DNA from 2 places in the Bacillus sp. N12A5 genome. Region 1 is predicted to be linked to the other one. Evidence: predicted binding sites of a transcription regulator. Region 1 holds the regulator's gene; the other holds the start of a gene.
What was found. Region 1 encodes Rex, which represses fermentation and respiration genes when NADH is low (regulators of the CRP and FNR family bind a similar motif). Its sites were predicted from a motif close to TTGTGAAATATTTCACAA; they were not measured.
Positions count from the first base shown of each region.

Region 1 (4,120 bases):
AAAACGGATATGGGTGCCGATTTTCGCCCATTTAATGATGAATACATTCGTCGTCATCATGCAGCTTGAGCCTGTTCGGAATTACCTTGAACAGCAGAGCACACAAATGCAATTGATTATTGGAGGATTATTTTTATGAGAAACCCGGTAGTTTGGGGAATGATCTACTTTGCCGTAGGATGCATCTTTACTTATCTTGCCGCAAGCTCGCCAGGCAGCATGTGGTCGTTTTACTCCATCCTGCTGATGGTGTTCGCCGCTTACAACATCAGCATTTCTTTTAAGATGTTCGCCTTTTCATTTAAAATCAAAAAGAACCAAAAATAAAGAAAATCCATTTCTGAATGAGAAATGGATTCAAATTAAATCCTAAAACGGCTTTCGTTTTAGGATTTTGTCATTTTCAGCGTGATTGAAAACCCTTGAAGTCTAGGAAAGGCGAGCATTGGAGCGGAGCGAATGTTTTCATTCGTGAGCACCAACGCACAGGCTTGACAACGAATGCAGGGGTTTGTCAATACGCTGAATCCATTTCTCGCAAGAGAAATGGATTTTTTATTATTGCCCCGAAGACACATCCTGATCGGCTGTACTGCTTTTCTGCGCTTTCCGATAGGCGGCCTTCGATATCAGAATACTGATTTCATATAAAATCAAAAGCGGGACTGTAACCATCATATGGGACAGAAGCTCAGGCGGTGTAATCAGGGCTGCGATCACCAAGAGCGTAAAATACGCATACTTTCTGATTTTCGCCAAGAACATCGGTGTCACAATTCCGAGCCTAGTCAAAAACATGAGGATGACCGGCATTTGAAACAGCAGTCCAAACGGAATCGTCAGCTGCAGCAGAAAATGAAAATATTCATTAATTCCGATCACCTGATTGACATTCAAGTCCTGAGAGATCCGCTTCATAAAATCAACAACAAAAGGAAATAAAATATAATATGAAAAAGATAAGCCCGCTAAAAACAGCAAAATAGAGATCGGAATGTAGCTGAGCGTTACTTTGCGCTCTTTCTCATAGAGGCCCGGGCTCACAAAAGCCCAAAGCTGATAAAGAATAACCGGCGAGGTCAGGACAATGCCGATGATAAACGCAAACTGCATAAACACATAAAGCGGGTCTGTCAGGTTAAACGCGTTAAGCGTAAGCTGCTTCGCTTCATCTGTTTCTTGCAGATACACAATAATCGGCTTCGCTAAAAAGAATCCCGCGATAAAGAAAACGACAAACGCCAGCGCTACAATCAGCAACCGTTTTCGAAGCTCAGCAATATGCTCCAGCAGCGACATTTGATTCACTTTCATTCGAGTCATCCTAACTTACTGATCTTCTTTCTTTTTTTCCTCTTCATCACTCGTTAATCCTTTAGTAGCGTTTTTGAATTCACGAAGTGTGTCTCCCGCAGCTTTCCCCAGTTCAGGCAGCTTTTTAGGGCCGAAGATAATCAGAGCAACGATTGCGATAACAGCAAGGCTTCCAGGACCGATCGGCATATGTGGGCTCCTCCTTTCCCTCTATTCGATTTCCTCTAAAACTGAATAATGCTTCAAGAAATAAACCAGTGACTGAAGCTCAACTGCTAAATCTATATGATGAATTCGAATGTGTTCCGGCACATTCAAACGGGCCGGCGTAAAATTAAGAATGCCCTTGATTCCTAACGCGACCAATCTGTCTGTAATCGATTGAGCGGCAACTGCTGGCACTGTAAGAATGGCAACTGATTCATCTTTCACGTGTTGTTCAAGGTCATCAAGGTTATAGACGGGCACGCCGCCTACCTCAGTTCCTATTTTACTCTCATTTATATCAAAAGCCATAGAAATTTTTGTGTTATTATTTTTTGTGAAATTGTAGTGAAGAAATGCCGTTCCCAAGTTCCCGACACCGATCAAGATGACGTCTGTCATCTCATCCTGATCAAGGGTTTTTCGGAAAAAAGACAGCAAATAATCCACATTATATCCGTATCCTTTTTTGCCAAGAGCTCCAAAATAGGAAAAATCCCTCCGAATCGTGGCAGAATCAACCTTTACGGCATCACTGAGTTCAGCGGATGATACACGCTGTTTTCCTGACGCATGCAGATTCTTTAAAAAGCGATAGTAAAGCGGCAGCCGTTTTGCCGTCGCCTGCGGAATTTTTGATTGATCCTTATTCATTTTTGGTCCTCCAAATTATACTCGGATAGTTCTCTTTTGAAATCACCGTTTTTCCCGCCTGTCTTCTCCAGCAAGAAAGTAGGGCCGATGACCATTCCCTTATCAAGGGCCTTGCACATATCGTAAACGGTAAGAGCGCACACCGATGCAGAAGTGAGCGCTTCCATTTCCACACCTGTACTCCCTTTCGTTTTGACCTGTGCTTTTATATGAAGTATAACTTCTGCTTCTTTTATTTTCCAGTCAAACGATATATCTACCCCGCTCAATGAAAGCGGATGGCACATCGGAATGATATTCGACGTTTGCTTTGCGGCCATAATGCCTGCCACCTGTGCGACAGCCAGTACATCTCCTTTGCCGATATCGTGACTCTGTATTTTCTCGTACACCTCATTCTTCATGTGTACGCTTGAAACAGCCGCCGCAGTACGGACAGTCGAAGATTTTTCGCTAATATCCACCATCTGGGCTCTGCCCTGTTCATTAAAATGAGAAAATCCATTCATATTAAAACGCTCCTTAAACAGATCATACACTATTTTCTTCTCTATGTCTTATATGGCCAATGTATTGTTTGCTGACTTCTGGTTCATAAGCTACACTTAACTTATTATAGCAGAGGTGAAATAATATGATGATCTTACAAATTAATCAGCTGTCCAAATCATTTGGTGCTGATACTATTTTAAACAATATAAAGCTGGAAGTCAGAAATCGTGATCGCATCGCCATTGTCGGAAGAAATGGCGCGGGAAAATCCACGCTTCTTAAAATTATCGCAGGCCAGCTTTCGTATGAAAAGGGCGAAATCATTAAACCGAAAGATATTACAATGGGATATCTTGCCCAGCATACGGGCTTGGATTCTAAGCTTACCATAAAAGAAGAGCTGCTGACCGTTTTTGACCACTTAAAAGCAATGGAAAAAGAGATGCGGGCTATGGAAGAAAACATGGCGGCAGCTGATCCCGGTGAATTGGAAAGCATCATGAAAACCTACGACCGGCTTCAGCAGGAATTCAAGGATAAAGGAGGCTACCAATATGAAGCGGATGTCAGATCTGTTCTTCACGGCCTCGGCTTCAGCCATTTTGACGATTCAACACAGGTGCAAAGCCTCAGCGGAGGCCAGAAAACAAGGCTGGCCCTGGGGAAGCTTCTATTAACACAGCCTGATTTGCTCATTCTCGATGAGCCGACAAACCATCTGGATATTGATACGCTAACCTGGCTAGAACATTATTTGCAAGGCTATTCAGGCGCCATTCTCATCGTATCGCATGACCGTTACTTTTTGGACAAAGTGGTGAACCAAGTATACGAAGTTTCCAGAGCCGAAAGCAAAAGGTATCACGGCAACTACAGCGCTTATCTCGACCAAAAAGCCGCGCAGTATGAAAAAGATCTGAAAATGTATGAAAAGCAGCAGGATGAAATCGCAAAGCTTCAGGACTTCGTGGATCGAAATTTGGCGAGAGCCTCTACCACAAAAAGAGCGCAAAGCCGCCGAAAGCAGCTTGAACGAATGGAAGTCATGTCAAAACCGCTCGGCGATGAAAAATCCGCAAGCTTTCATTTTGATATTACAAAACAGAGCGGAAATGAGGTCCTACGCGTTCAGGATCTCACAATCAGCTATGAAAACCAGCCGCCGCTTTTAACAGAGGTATCGTTCATGCTCACAAGAGGAGAAAGCGCTGCGCTTGTCGGCCCTAACGGAATCGGTAAATCGACATTGCTGAAAACATTAATGGACACCCTAAAGCCAGATCAGGGAACAATTTCTTACGGCTCAAATGTCAGTGTCGGCTACTATGACCAGGAGCAGGCTGAGTTAACTTCTTCTAAGCGTGTCCTTGATGAGCTGTGGGATGAGTACCCCGGTCTTCCTGAGAAAGAAATCAGAACTTGTCTCGGAAATTTCTTATTCTCCGGAGATGATGTA
Region 1 is NZ_JALAMR010000007.1:272,155-276,274, forward strand. It holds gene MOC09_RS09310 (CPBP family intramembrane glutamic endopeptidase) at 1-139, shown strand, start outside; gene MOC09_RS09315 (YdiK family protein) at 136-327, shown strand; gene tatC (twin-arginine translocase subunit TatC) at 559-1,323, opposite strand; gene tatAY (sec-independent protein translocase protein TatAY) at 1,330-1,503, opposite strand; gene MOC09_RS09330 (redox-sensing transcriptional repressor Rex) at 1,525-2,172, opposite strand; gene moaC (cyclic pyranopterin monophosphate synthase MoaC) at 2,169-2,681, opposite strand; gene MOC09_RS09340 (ABC-F family ATP-binding cassette domain-containing protein) at 2,807-4,120, shown strand, end outside.

Region 2 (4,120 bases), on a different contig from region 1:
AAAAGACCTGACGCTTAGAATCTGCCAAAAAAACGATATCGTCGGGGAATTAACACTTTTTACTGAGGAACCGATATATATGCTCAGTGCAAAGGTGCTAGAGGATGGCGAGGTGCTCGTCATTAATAAAAACAAGCTGGAAAAGGAATTAATCCAAAACGGTGCTTTGACATTTGAGTTTATGAAATGGATGAGCACCCATCTCCGGAAAATACAGTCCAAAATCAGGGATCTGCTGCTTCACGGCAAAAAGGGTGCGCTCTACTCCACTCTTATCCGCTTATCAAACAGCTATGGGGTGGAACGAAGCGACGGCATTCTGATTAATATTACGCTGACAAATCAGGATTTGGCAAAATTTTGCGCAGCAGCAAGAGAAAGTGTCAACCGCATGCTGGGAGATCTCCGCAAACAAGGGGTTATTTCGATAGACGAATCCGGAAAAATTATTTTGCACAAGCGGGATTTTTTACGATGCGAGATTGAATGTGAAAACTGTCCGCTGGAGATTTGCAATATTGACTGAGAAAACCAAGGGCCGCTGGCGGTCCTTGGTTTTTCATCTTGTGATAAAGAGACACATGACGGCGAAAAAGACGCAGGCATTCACAATTTCCAGAATGCCGACCGTTTTGACAGGCCAATTCCTTCCGTGAAAAAACCATGCCCGCAAACTGCTTGGGACAAAAGCAAGAAATGCCCATCCTGCTCCGAGAAGAGCCGCTAGAAAGGGGAGCAGCAGGTGATATCCCCATGACCAGTATGCAAATGCCCTGTTTTTTCTCTCCCGTATCACCGACTTCACATAAAAGGAACTCCCGATAAAAAATAAAGCGGATTGCATGAATATAAACCAAGCCCAGCCGTCGAGTGTTCCAGTCCCCAGCCAGCAGCTTGCAAGCCCGCCTGAACAAAAGAACAAGACACCCGCAATATCATTCACTAGCGCCCGTTCGTTTTTTCGGCGGGCATAATACATATGGATGAGAAACAGCGGCAATAAAGAAACGCCAACCCAGAAGAGCGGCGGCTTATGAAAAACAGAGACAATCAAAAAGCAGCAGGCCGGAAAACCGTAAAACCATATCCACTTTTGATAGGGTTTGATTTGTTTCTTTTTCAAGGCGAGCGAAACGGGATAAACCGCCAAGTAAAGGAAAAGCCAGCCTAGGAAGAGCGGAATATGCCAGAAAACAGGGCCTCCCTTGACCATCCCGAGCAAAAATGGAATCAGCAGCATCGCCCATGCACCGTGCTGCTTCGGAATTAGCGCCTTCATCAAAATCCTCCTTTTTTATTTTATTATAAATGCTGTCATCCTCCAGATGAGTGACATTCATCATACAAGCTGTGAAATACATCACTGCTGTACAGGCTCAATCGGGCTACACTAAAGCTATCCTTAACACAGGAGGCTTTCCTATGAATCAGTGTGACTATTTATTTTTTCTGAAACAACTTCCCATGTTTAATGAAGTGCCTCAATCCATTGTCGAAACCTTGCTGAAAAATGGGACATTTATCTGCGGCTTATGTGATCAGTCTCCATCCTTTCTTCATTCTCAATCCGTCTATATTGTATTAAAAGGAAGTGTCCGTTTTATGGACAGCAGGCTCCCTGAAGGATCGAAAACCGTTGCGCTGTGGGAAAAAGGCGATGTGTTTCCGATTGATGAAAAAGGCGGGCTGTATTTATCGCCATTTATCTCAGTCAATGCCTCTCCTGATATTCTAATACTCAATATCCCTTATTACATATTTAAGAAAATGATGTCTTACAATGCGCAGCTGCAAATGAACTTTTTGGCCATGCTTCAGCAAAATGTCTTTTGTTCCTATCAATTATTTTTGCGGTACCTGCATACCTCACAGGATGAAAACGCCGAGCCCGGTTCCTAATGAGAACCGGGTGTTTTGATCTTACATGACAGGCGGCTAATGAGGAGGCCTTCCTGATCGCCGCGTTCATTACATCCTGTGAAAGTTCTTCCTTCTCCCATGTGTGAACATTTTGTGAAAAAAGCAGAGTGTGTGACATAGTTCACAAGGAAACACGCTGTCTCTGTTTATAGTGGAACTTAGCATCACCTGACTCGGAAGGAGTGAACTCTTATGAAGAAAAAGAAAATGAGTCCGTTGTTTAGGAGATTACATTATTTCTCTCCTATCGAACACCATTCAAATAAACATAGCCAAACCACCCGCGAAGATCGCGATTGGGAGAATGTATACAGAAACAGATGGCAATACGACAAAGTCGTTCGCTCCACCCATGGCGTCAATTGCACGGGGTCTTGCAGCTGGAATATCTATGTGAAAAACGGCATTGTCACATGGGAAGGGCAAAACCTAAATTATCCATCAACAGGCCCCGATATGCCTGATTTCGAACCGAGAGGCTGTCCGCGGGGGGCGAGTTTTTCATGGTATATCTACAGCCCGCTTCGTGTGAAATATCCATACGTGCGCGGTGTGCTGATTCATTTGTGGCGGGAAGCACTGCAGACGCATCAAAATCCATTAGAAGCCTGGAAATCGATTGTGGAAAACCCTGAAAAAGCGAAGTCCTATAAACAGGCAAGAGGAAAAGGCGGGTTTGTGCGTGCCGAATGGCCGGAGGTGCTGAAGCTGATTTCAGCCTCTCTGCTGTATACAGTGATGAAATACGGGCCAGACCGGAACGTCGGTTTTTCTCCGATTCCGGCTATGTCCATGATCAGCCATGCCTCAGGCTCCCGGTTTATGTCGTTAATCGGCGGCCCTATGCTCAGTTTTTATGACTGGTATGCGGATCTTCCCCCGGCATCCCCGCAAATCTGGGGTGACCAGACGGATGTTCCGGAAAGCAGTGATTGGTACAATTCGGGCTATATCATCACATGGGGCTCCAACGTTCCATTAACGAGAACGCCTGACGCGCATTTTTTGGCGGAGGCCCGCTATAAAGGCGCTAAGGTCATTTCGATCAGTCCGGATTTTGCAGAATCCTCAAAGTTTGCGGATGACTGGCTGAGTATCCGCCAAGGGACTGATGGGGCGCTTGCGATGGCCATGGGTCATGTCATTTTGCAGGAATTTTACGTGAACCAAGAAACTGAACGTTTTATTGAGTACGCGAAGCAATACACCGATTTTCCATTCTTCGTCACCCTGTCAAAGGAAAATGGCGTATATACAGCGGGCCGGTTTCTTCATGCGAAGGACATCGGGCGGCAGACAAAGCATGATCAGTGGAAGCCTGCAGTCTGGAATGAACAGACAGGCGCATTTGCCATACCGCAGGGGACAATGGGCTCGCGCTGGGATGGGCAGCAGAAATGGAACCTGCACATGATTGATGAAGAAACCGGGGAACCGATTGAACCCCGTCTCTCTGTGCTGGGAATAGAAGACGAAATCGGCACGGTGCACATCCCGTATTTTTCAAATGACGGAAACAAAGTGCTTGATCGGGATCTTCCTATTAAAAAAATGCACCTGAACGGTGAAGAGACGTACGTTACGACTGTGTTTGACTTGATCCTGGCTAACTACGGCGTGAACCGGGGCATCGGCAAACGATCAGCTGTCTCCTATGATGATCCTGAGCCGTTTACGCCTGCCTGGCAGGAACAGATGACAGGAATCAAAAAAGAAGCTGTCATTAAAATTGCCCGAGAATTTGCCCAGAATGCGATCGATACAGACGGCCGGTCCATGATTATCGTAGGAGCGGGGATTAACCACTGGTTCAACTCCGACACAATCTACCGGGCAGTGTTAAATCTTGTTTTACTGGTAGGCGCCCAAGGCGTAAACGGCGGAGGCTGGGCCCATTATGTGGGGCAGGAAAAGCTCCGTCCTGCTGAAGGATGGCAGACGATTGCAAATGCAAAGGACTGGGAAGGCGTGCCTAAACTGCAAAACGGCACCTCATTTTTCTACTTTGCGACAGACCAGTGGCGTTACGAGGACCAGCCGATCAGTGACCTGGCTTCACCGATCGCTGCGTCATCCCGCTACAAGCACCACGCCGATTACAATGTGCTGGCGGCGCGGCTAGGGTGGCTTCCGTCATACCCGACTTTTAATCAAAACGGCATCGATCTGTACAAAGAAGCTGAAAAGGCAGGGGCGGCAA
Region 2 is NZ_JALAMR010000019.1:26,013-30,132, forward strand. It holds gene fnr (fumarate/nitrate reduction transcriptional regulator Fnr) at 1-526, shown strand, start outside; gene MOC09_RS18000 (YwiC-like family protein) at 560-1,279, opposite strand; gene arfM (Crp/Fnr family transcriptional regulator ArfM) at 1,423-1,899, shown strand; gene MOC09_RS18010 (nitrate reductase subunit alpha) at 2,113-4,120, shown strand, end outside.
Region 2: a site for Rex is predicted at 1,349-1,366, ahead of MOC09_RS18000 (YwiC-like family protein). Genes of this name have one in related genera too.